4 regions of the Klebsiella africana genome follow, and region 1 is predicted to be linked to each of the others. Evidence: predicted binding sites of a transcription regulator. Region 1 holds the regulator's gene; each other region holds the start of a gene.
The links. The regulator Fur, encoded in region 1, represses iron uptake genes when iron is present. The targets are predictions, from matches to a motif close to ATAATAATGAGAACNACTATCAA.
Positions count from the first base shown of each region.

Region 1 (2,205 bases):
CTGCTGGAAAACGATAGCTAAATCGAGCTGGCGAGTGTTGATCATCCGTTCCAGATTGCCGGAAAGGCTTTCAACCAGATGCAGACGCACGTCGGGGTAGCTTTCGCGCATCGCATTGATGAACGGAACACCGAGAACGGAGGCGGTGCTGGGGGCCATGCCGACGCTGACGTGGCCCGACAGGCGCGCCTCGCGGGCGGCGAGGATGGCGTCATCGGCATGGCGCAGCGCCAGCTGCGCTTGTGAGTAGAAGGCGAGGCCCGCGCTGGTGGGCGTGACTCCGCGGGAGGTCCGCTGCAGCAGGCGAATGGCCAGTTCGTTTTCCAGGCGCGCGATCTGCTGGCTAAGCGCCGAGACACCGATATTGAGATCGAGCGCAGCTCGCCCCATGCTGCCGGTCTCAACAATGCGCACAAAGTAGCGTAGCTGGCGAAGTTCCATATCAACTCTCCGGACAAAGCGGGGGTGAGGAAGGTTACCCCAGAGGCGTGAGCGGGAAGCGCGGCAGAAGCGCCCATAAAAAAGCCAACCGGCAGGTTGGCTTTTCAGAGCAGACGAAGCGGGGAATTACTTTTCCACTGCGTCGTGGGCGTGTTCGTCCTCGCGGCAATCCCCTTCCGCACAGTGGCCGTACAGATACAGACTGTGGTTGGTCAGGCGGATGCCGTGACGGGAAGCGATTTCACGCTGGCGCGCTTCAATAGAGTCATCACTGAACTCGATCACTTTGCCGCAGTCGAGGCAGATCAGGTGATCGTGGTGATGCTGCTGGGTCAGTTCGAAAACGGATTTTCCGCCTTCGAAATTATGACGAGTCACGATGCCGGCGTCATCAAACTGGTTGAGGACGCGGTAAACGGTCGCCAGACCAATCTCTTCGCCCATGTCGATCAGGCGTTTATATAAGTCTTCCGCACTGACATGATGGTTATCCGGTTCCTGCAGCACTTCGAGGATTTTCAGTCGAGGAAGTGTGACTTTCAGGCCAGCCTTCTTTAATGCGGTATTGTTGTCAGTCATGCGGAATCTGTCCTGTTGCTAAACGATCTACTTCCTTCAACGGAAGTCATACAGAAATTAACCCGACGTAATGCGTCTCATTATAGAACTGCCATTGGTAAATGAAAACTGCAAGCATCAGGCCTGGTTTGCTGTCAAAAACGAGGCACCAGCTACAAACTGCGTCACGTGCCTCGTAGAATCAGAGGACATTGTACAGATATGTGATTAAAAGTTAAAAACTTGTAGCTATTAGTTTGATTGCTTTTGTCTATTAATGCGACGCAACTCAATAGTTACGCCGCTTAATCATCAGGCGTTTTTGATTTCTTCGAGGTGCAGCTCTTCGGCAACCTGCTTCACCCACTTCTCAACGCGCTCATTAGTCAGCTCCGGCTGGCGGTCTTCATCGATGGCGAGGCCGACGAAGTGGTCGTCATCCGCCAGGCCTTTGGAAGCCTCGAAATGATACCCCGCCGTCGGCCAGTGACCGACGATGGTCGCCCCGCGTGGCTCAATGATGTCGCGGATGGTGCCTAGCGCGTCGCAGAAGTATTCTGCGTAGTCTTCCTGGTCGCCGCAGCCGAACAGCGCCACCAGTTTGCCATTGAAGTCGATCTCTTCCAGCGTCGGGAAAAAGTCGTCCCAGTCACACTGTGCTTCACCATAGTACCAGGTCGGAATACCGAGCAGCAGGATGTCGTGGGCTTCCAGGTCTTCTTTGCTGCTTTTGGCAATGTCGTGAACATCAGCAACATCTTTACCAAGCTGCTTTTGAATCATTTTTGCAATATTTTCGGTGTTGCCGGTGTCGCTGCCAAAAAAGATGCCGATGATTGCCATGAGTAAAATAACCTCTTGAAACTTAAATGATGTGGTAGGGACGCGATGCCCATAGATAACGGCAATCATAGCAGAACAGGCAAGGGCGCGGAAACAGCAATCACGCCCGACTGCACACTCTGCTACATGAATGCGGTTTTTTCGCGGAAAGTTAGACTTTTCCCTGGCTGCGCAGGGCGGTTAATTGTGTCATCAGCATCTCTTCAATGAGATCGCTGCGGCTCATATTACGCGCTTCCGCCAGCTCGTTGAGCGCATCGACCGCATCAGCGTTGAGTTTTAACTCGACGCGCTTCAGCCCGCGAACCTTATCGCGTTTCAGCTGGTTACGTTTGTTGATGCGCAGTTGTTCATCGCGCGACA
Region 1 covers NZ_CP084874.1:3,660,450-3,662,654, reverse strand. The annotation lists gene tcuR (tricarballylate utilization LysR family transcriptional regulator TcuR) at 1-441, opposite strand, end outside; gene fur (ferric iron uptake transcriptional regulator) at 568-1,020, opposite strand; gene fldA (flavodoxin FldA) at 1,312-1,842, opposite strand; gene ybfE (LexA regulated protein) at 1,994-2,205, opposite strand, start outside.

Region 2 (2,205 bases), 110 kb from region 1:
AAGCGCCGCGCCGCCCGGCAAAAGAGTTCAGGCCGCGTACCGGCCCTGATGCCCGGTGGCGGCTACGCCTTACCAGGCCTGGGGGCTGGCCTGGGGTCTGGCCTGGAGGGGGCAAGCATTGTAGGCCGGGCAAGCACCGCGCCGCCCGGCAAGGTGTTCAGGCCGCGTACCAGTCCTGATGGCACAGCCCGCGTTAGCCGAACAGGCTGGAGAGACGCTGGAGCACCAGCAGAGCGCTGTAGTAGTCAAGACGGAAGGTCTCGGTGCCCAGCGGGTAGACGCGTTTGCCTGCGACCGCCGGGAGATGCGCCAGCAGCGGGTTGGCGTAGATGGCATCCGCATCTTTCTGGTCGCCAGCGAACAGGAACAGGCTCTGGCCGTTCAGACCGGCCGCGAGGTTCTCCCCGCCCAGCTGCACGATATCGTGGCGTTTACCCTGGCTATGGCTGGCGGGCAGGCCGCCCGGCAGCGTCGCCAGGCTAAAGCCCAGCTGTTCGAGCATCTGCCCCTGAGCCGATTCCGGCGTCCAGATATTGGCGTTGTGCGCGGCGGCGGTATAAACCAGAGCGGTCACCGGCTGCGGCGGCAGTTTCATTTTTTCTTTTAACGAAACGAGCTGTTTATTGAAGTCGGCAATGCGCGCGCTGGCCTGCTGCTCATGGCCGGTGATCTGCCCCAGCTGAGTGAGCAGGGTTTGCCAGCTTTTATCGTCATAGTTGATGACCAGCGTCGGGGCGATCGTTTTGAGCTGATCGTACAGCGGCAGGGCAGAGTCGCCGCCGGTGGCGCTCACCAGGATCAGATCCGGCATCTGGGCGGCCACCGCTTCGGCGCTTGGTTCGCCGATGTACAGCCGCGCCAGCTTGCGGGCTTTGGCGACCTCGCTCCACTGGCGCAGAAAGCCCTGGCTATCGGCGACGCGATTGTTTGGCGTGGTGGCGCCGCTGGCGACCACCGGAGCGTCAATCGCCAGCAGCGAACCGGTAAGCGTCACGCTGGTGGAGACAATGCGCAGCGGCTGGCTCGACAGGGTGTGCGTCCCGTAGCTGTCGGTGACCTGGCGCGGCCAGTCCGCCGCCTGGGCTGAGGTAATTCCTAAAAGCAACAGCATGCCGGCTAGCGCACCGCGGCGGCAGAAAGAAAAGAAGTTCACGTCATCGCATCCTGATTTAAAAGGTGATAAATGCGTCTCATTTTCAACTTTGTGCCAGCAGGATGCAAGCCAAAGTGGCGGCGCCATGACGTAACGCGGTTGACATGGCGGGCAATACCTTTTAGGTTAGCCAACCAAAATATAAATGATAATTATTCGTAATATCTTTATCGTTTTTGGAGGATGATATGGAAACGTCACTGGCTGAGGATGTACAGAAACCGACCCGGACCCTGTCGCCGGACAGCTTCTTCTTTATGTCGCCGTACCGCAGTTTTACCACTTCAGGCTGCTTCCGTCGCTTCTCGCAGCCCGCCGTTGGCGGCGATGCGCTGAACGGAGAGTTCCAGCAGCAGATGGCGGCCGCCTTTACCGAAGCCCGGGCGGCGGGGATCCGCAAGCCGGTGATGGTCGGGGCTATCCCGTTCGACACCTGTCAGCCTTCCGAGCTCTATATCCCCGAGCGCTGGGAAGCGTTCTCTCGCCCGGAAAAGCAGCGTTCCGCTCGCTATGCCGCGCCGCTGGAGGCGATGGAGGTGGTGGAGCGCCGGGAGATCCCGGAGCAGGACGCGTTTTTAGCCATGGTGGAACGCGCCGCCGCCCTGACCGCCACCCCGGAAGTGGACAAAGTGGTGCTATCACGACTTATCGATATCACCACTCGCGATCGTGTCGACAGCGGCGCGCTGATGGAGCGACTGATCGCCCAGAACCCCGCCAGCTTTAACTTCCACGTGCCGCTCTCCGACGGCGGCGTGCTGCTGGGCGCCAGCCCGGAGCTGCTGCTGCGTAAAGAAGGACAGCACTTCAGCTCGTTACCGCTGGCCGGCTCCGCCCGTCGCCAGCCGGACGATGTGCTCGACCGCGAAGCAGGCAACAGGCTGCTGGCCTCCGGCAAAGATCGCCACGAGCACGAGCTGGTGACCCAGGCGATGAAGAGCGTGCTGGGCCCGCGCAGCAGTCAGCTGTCGCTACCGGAGTCGCCGCAACTGATTACCACCCCGACGCTCTGGCATCTGGCGACGCCAATCGAAGGCACCGCGCTGGCGGAA
Region 2 covers NZ_CP084874.1:3,766,475-3,768,679, reverse strand. The annotation lists gene fepB (Fe2+-enterobactin ABC transporter substrate-binding protein) at 194-1,153, opposite strand; gene entC (isochorismate synthase EntC) at 1,342-2,205, shown strand, end outside.
Region 2: a site for Fur is predicted at 1,293-1,315, ahead of fepB (Fe2+-enterobactin ABC transporter substrate-binding protein). Genes of this name have one in related genera too.

Region 3 (2,205 bases), 2.3 Mb from region 1:
GGCTATCCAGGGCGTTAATCATATTCGCTTCGGTAACCGGGTCGTTGCCGAGGAACATGCTCTTATCCGCCTTCACCGACAGGTAGATGGGTTTTTCCGGTCGCGGTTGCGGCTGGCTGGAGGAGGCCGGCAGATTGACCTTCACGTCGACCGTCGCCAGCGGCGCGGCCACCATGAAGATAATCAGCAGAACCAGCATGACATCGATAAACGGCGTCACGTTGATCTCATGCATTTCGCCGTTATCGTCCAGATTTTCATTAAGACGCATCGCCATAGCCGATCAACCTACCCGTAATTTCTGCGCGCTGCGCACCGGCTTCACGCCGCTGGCGCTGAGGTCCAGGTCACGGCTTTGCAGCAGGAGTACCTGAGCGGCGACGTCGCCGAGCGAAGCCTTGTAGCTGCCGATCATGCGGGCGAAAATGTTATAGATGACCACCGCCGGGATAGCGGCGAACAGGCCGATGGCCGTCGCCAGCAGCGCTTCCGCGATGCCCGGGGCCACTACCGCAAGATTGGTGGTCTGGGTCTGGGCGATACCGATAAAACTGTTCATGATGCCCCAGACGGTCCCAAACAGGCCCACAAACGGGGAAATGGCGCCGATGGTCGCCAGATAGCCGTTGCCGCGCCCCATATGGCGACCGACCGCCGCAACGCGACGCTCAAGGCGAAAACCGGTTCGTTCCTTGATGCCTTCATTGTCTTCGGCACCGGCAGAGAGTTCGAGTTCGTTCTGCGCTTCATTGATAAGCAGGGTGGTGAGGCTTTTCGCCTCAAAGGCGCTGGCAATATCGCTGGCCTGATCGAGAGAGCGGGCTTCCGCCAACTGCTGCTGTTCACGTTTGAGGCGACGCTTGCTGGCGAGGATTTCCGCCCCTTTACCGAAGAAGATGGCCCATGTGACGACCGACGCCAGAATCAGGCCAATCATCACCACCTTAACGACAATATCGGCATGATGATACATACCCCAAACGGAGAGATCCGCCTGCATCAAATTATTACCCACGCTCTATCTCCACGACGATAATCACAAAATCTGCCCACAATAATATCAAAACGGCATCGAATTGATAGTGGTTCTCATTAGTATTTACACTGTGCAGCAAATCACGTTTATTTTCCTTGCGCTTACGCAGTAAAAAAGCGGCTAACCGCGGGCCTGGTAAAATTTTCGCCTGTATCGGCGGTGCGCTGGTACAGAAAAGAAGATTCATGTTAGTTTAGACGTCCAGACGTATAAAAACAGGTTCATCAACATGGCTGATAAACATCTTGATACCGCGCTGGTCAACGCCGGGCGGAGCAAAAAGTACACCCAGGGCTCAGTGAACAGCGTTATCCAGCGCGCGTCATCGCTGGTTTTCGACACCGTCGAGGCCAAAAAACACGCCACCCGTAACCGGGCTAACGGCGAGCTGTTTTACGGGCGCCGCGGCACCCTGACCCACTTCTCGCTGCAGGAAGCGATGTGCGAGCTGGAAGGTGGCGCCGGCTGCGCCCTCTTCCCCTGCGGCGCCGCGGCGGTGGCCAACACCATTCTGGCGTTTGTCGAGCAAGGCGATCATGTGCTGATGACCAATACCGCCTATGAGCCAAGCCAGGACTTTTGTACCAAAATTCTCGCCAAACTCGGCGTCACCACCAGCTGGTTCGATCCCTTAATCGGCGCCGATATTGCCCGTCTGGTTCGCCCTGAGACCCGCGTGGTGTTCCTTGAATCGCCCGGCTCGATCACCATGGAAGTGCACGATGTGCCGGCGATTGTCGCCGCCGTGCGTGAGGTCGCCCCGGAAGCGATTATCATGATCGATAACACCTGGGCGGCGGGGATCCTGTTTAAAGCGCTGGATTTTGGCATCGATATTTCCATTCAGGCAGGCACCAAATATCTGATCGGCCATTCCGACGCCATGGTCGGCACCGCGGTGGCGAACGCGCGCTGTTGGCCGCAGCTGCGTGAGAATGCCTACCTGATGGGGCAAATGCTGGACGCCGATACCGCCTATATGACCAGCCGCGGCCTGCGCACCTTGGGCGTGCGCCTGCGTCAGCACCATGAAAGCAGCCTGCGCATCGCCGAGTGGCTGGCGCAGCACCCGCAGGTGGCGCGGGTAAACCACCCCGCCCTGCCCGGCAGTAAAGGTCATGAGTTCTGGAAACGTGATTTCACCGGCAGCAGCGGCCTGTTCTCGTTTG
Region 3 covers NZ_CP084874.1:728,773-730,977, reverse strand. The annotation lists gene exbD (TonB system transport protein ExbD) at 1-277, opposite strand, end outside; gene exbB (tol-pal system-associated acyl-CoA thioesterase) at 284-1,015, opposite strand; gene metC (cystathionine beta-lyase) at 1,266-2,205, shown strand, end outside.
Region 3: a site for Fur is predicted at 1,077-1,099, ahead of exbB (tol-pal system-associated acyl-CoA thioesterase). Genes of this name have one in related genera too.

Region 4 (2,205 bases), 2.0 Mb from region 1:
ACATGATCACCGGTGCTGCGCAGATGGACGGCGCGATCCTGGTTGTTGCTGCGACTGACGGCCCGATGCCGCAGACTCGTGAGCACATCCTGCTGGGTCGTCAGGTAGGCGTTCCGTACATCATCGTGTTCCTGAACAAATGCGACATGGTTGATGACGAAGAGCTGCTGGAACTGGTTGAGATGGAAGTTCGTGAACTGCTGTCTCAGTACGATTTCCCGGGCGACGACACTCCGATCGTTCGTGGTTCTGCTCTGAAAGCGCTGGAAGGCGACGCAGAGTGGGAAGCGAAAATCATCGAACTGGCTGGCCACCTGGATACCTATATCCCGGAACCAGAGCGTGCGATTGACAAGCCGTTCCTGCTGCCGATCGAAGACGTATTCTCCATCTCCGGTCGTGGTACCGTTGTTACCGGTCGTGTAGAGCGCGGTATCATCAAAGTAGGTGAAGAAGTTGAAATCGTTGGTATCAAAGAAACCGCGAAAACCACCTGTACTGGCGTTGAAATGTTCCGCAAACTGCTGGACGAAGGCCGTGCTGGTGAGAACGTAGGTGTTCTGCTGCGTGGTATCAAACGTGAAGAAATCGAACGTGGTCAGGTACTGGCTAAGCCGGGCACCATCAACCCGCACACCAAGTTCGAATCTGAAGTGTACATCCTGTCCAAAGACGAAGGCGGCCGTCATACTCCGTTCTTCAAAGGCTACCGTCCGCAGTTCTACTTCCGTACTACTGACGTGACTGGTACCATCGAACTGCCGGAAGGCGTAGAGATGGTAATGCCGGGCGACAACATCAAAATGGTTGTTACCCTGATCCACCCGATCGCGATGGACGATGGTCTGCGTTTCGCAATCCGTGAAGGCGGTCGTACCGTTGGCGCGGGCGTTGTAGCTAAAGTTCTGGGCTAATTCGTTAGCTTTGAATTAAAAAGGGCGCTTCGGCGCCCTTTTTGCTGTCTGTCGTTCAGAGGGTATGGGTATTTAACAGCCTATTCATAACGTGCGCTGCGGCGGAGAATGCGTAAATGGTCTATTGTAATCATAACCATTCTCATTTAATATTTGTGCATAAATTGAACGGGAGTTTCTATGTACGTTTGTTTGTGCAATGGCGTCAGTGATAAAAAAATTCGCCAGGTTGTTCGTCAGTTTCAACCGCAGTCTTTTCAGCAATTACGTAAGTTTATTCCCGTTGGAAATCAATGCGGTAAATGTGTTCGTGCGGCGCGCGAAGTGATGGAAGATGAATTAACCACCATGCCGGAATTCAAAGAAATCGCCTGAAGTCCACGCTTCTCTTTTGACATCGCTATAGGCCGGACTACGCTTCAATGAGTGGAAGCGGAGGGACTATATAATGAAAGGTGATGTCAAAATCATAAGTTATCTCAATAAATTATTGGGAAATGAGCTGGTCGCAATTAATCAGTATTTTCTCCATGCGAGAATGTTCAAAAACTGGGGCCTGATGCGCCTCAACGATATCGAATACCACGAATCCATCGACGAAATGAAGCACGCCGATAAGTATATCGAACGTATTCTTTTTCTCGAAGGTATCCCTAATCTGCAGGATCTCGGCAAGCTTGGCATCGGTGAAGATGTGGAAGAGATGCTGCAGTCGGATCTAAGACTGGAGCTGGAAGGAGCGCAAAATTTGCGCGAGGCGATCGCCTATGCCGACAGCGTTCATGACTACGTTAGCCGCGACATGATGATTGAGATCTTGGCGGATGAAGAAGGCCATATCGACTGGCTGGAAACCGAACTCGATCTGATCGGCAAAATCGGTCTGCAAAATTACCTGCAGTCGCAGATCAAAGTGTCAGATTAGCCAGCGTCTGACACCCGCACCAGAAACCCGCGGCCGCCAGAAATGGCCCAAACGGCAGCGGGTTGCTTCTTCTCCATTTACTGCCCCTGCCGCATCTCGCGTACAAACCTGATACTGCCCACACTGCGCAGGCGAGAAGCGATGCTACCAGTAGCAGCTGCGGCAGCATTCGCCAGCCATGCCAGGCGCCGAGGGCGGCAAGATATTTTATATCTCCATACCCCAACCCTTCATAACCGCGGATCCCGCGGTATAGCCAGTAAAGCGCAGCCAAAGAGAGATAGCCGGCTATTGCTCCCCAGACGGCATCATGCAGCTGGCGCGGCGCCAGACAGAGATAAAAAAGTAAACCACTCCATAGCAGGG
Region 4 covers NZ_CP084874.1:433,993-436,197, forward strand. The annotation lists gene tuf (elongation factor Tu) at 1-914, shown strand, start outside; gene bfd (bacterioferritin-associated ferredoxin) at 1,095-1,289, shown strand; gene bfr (bacterioferritin) at 1,363-1,839, shown strand; gene LGL98_RS02010 (prepilin peptidase) at 1,823-2,205, opposite strand, start outside.
Region 4: a site for Fur is predicted at 1,038-1,060, ahead of bfd (bacterioferritin-associated ferredoxin). Genes of this name have one in related genera too.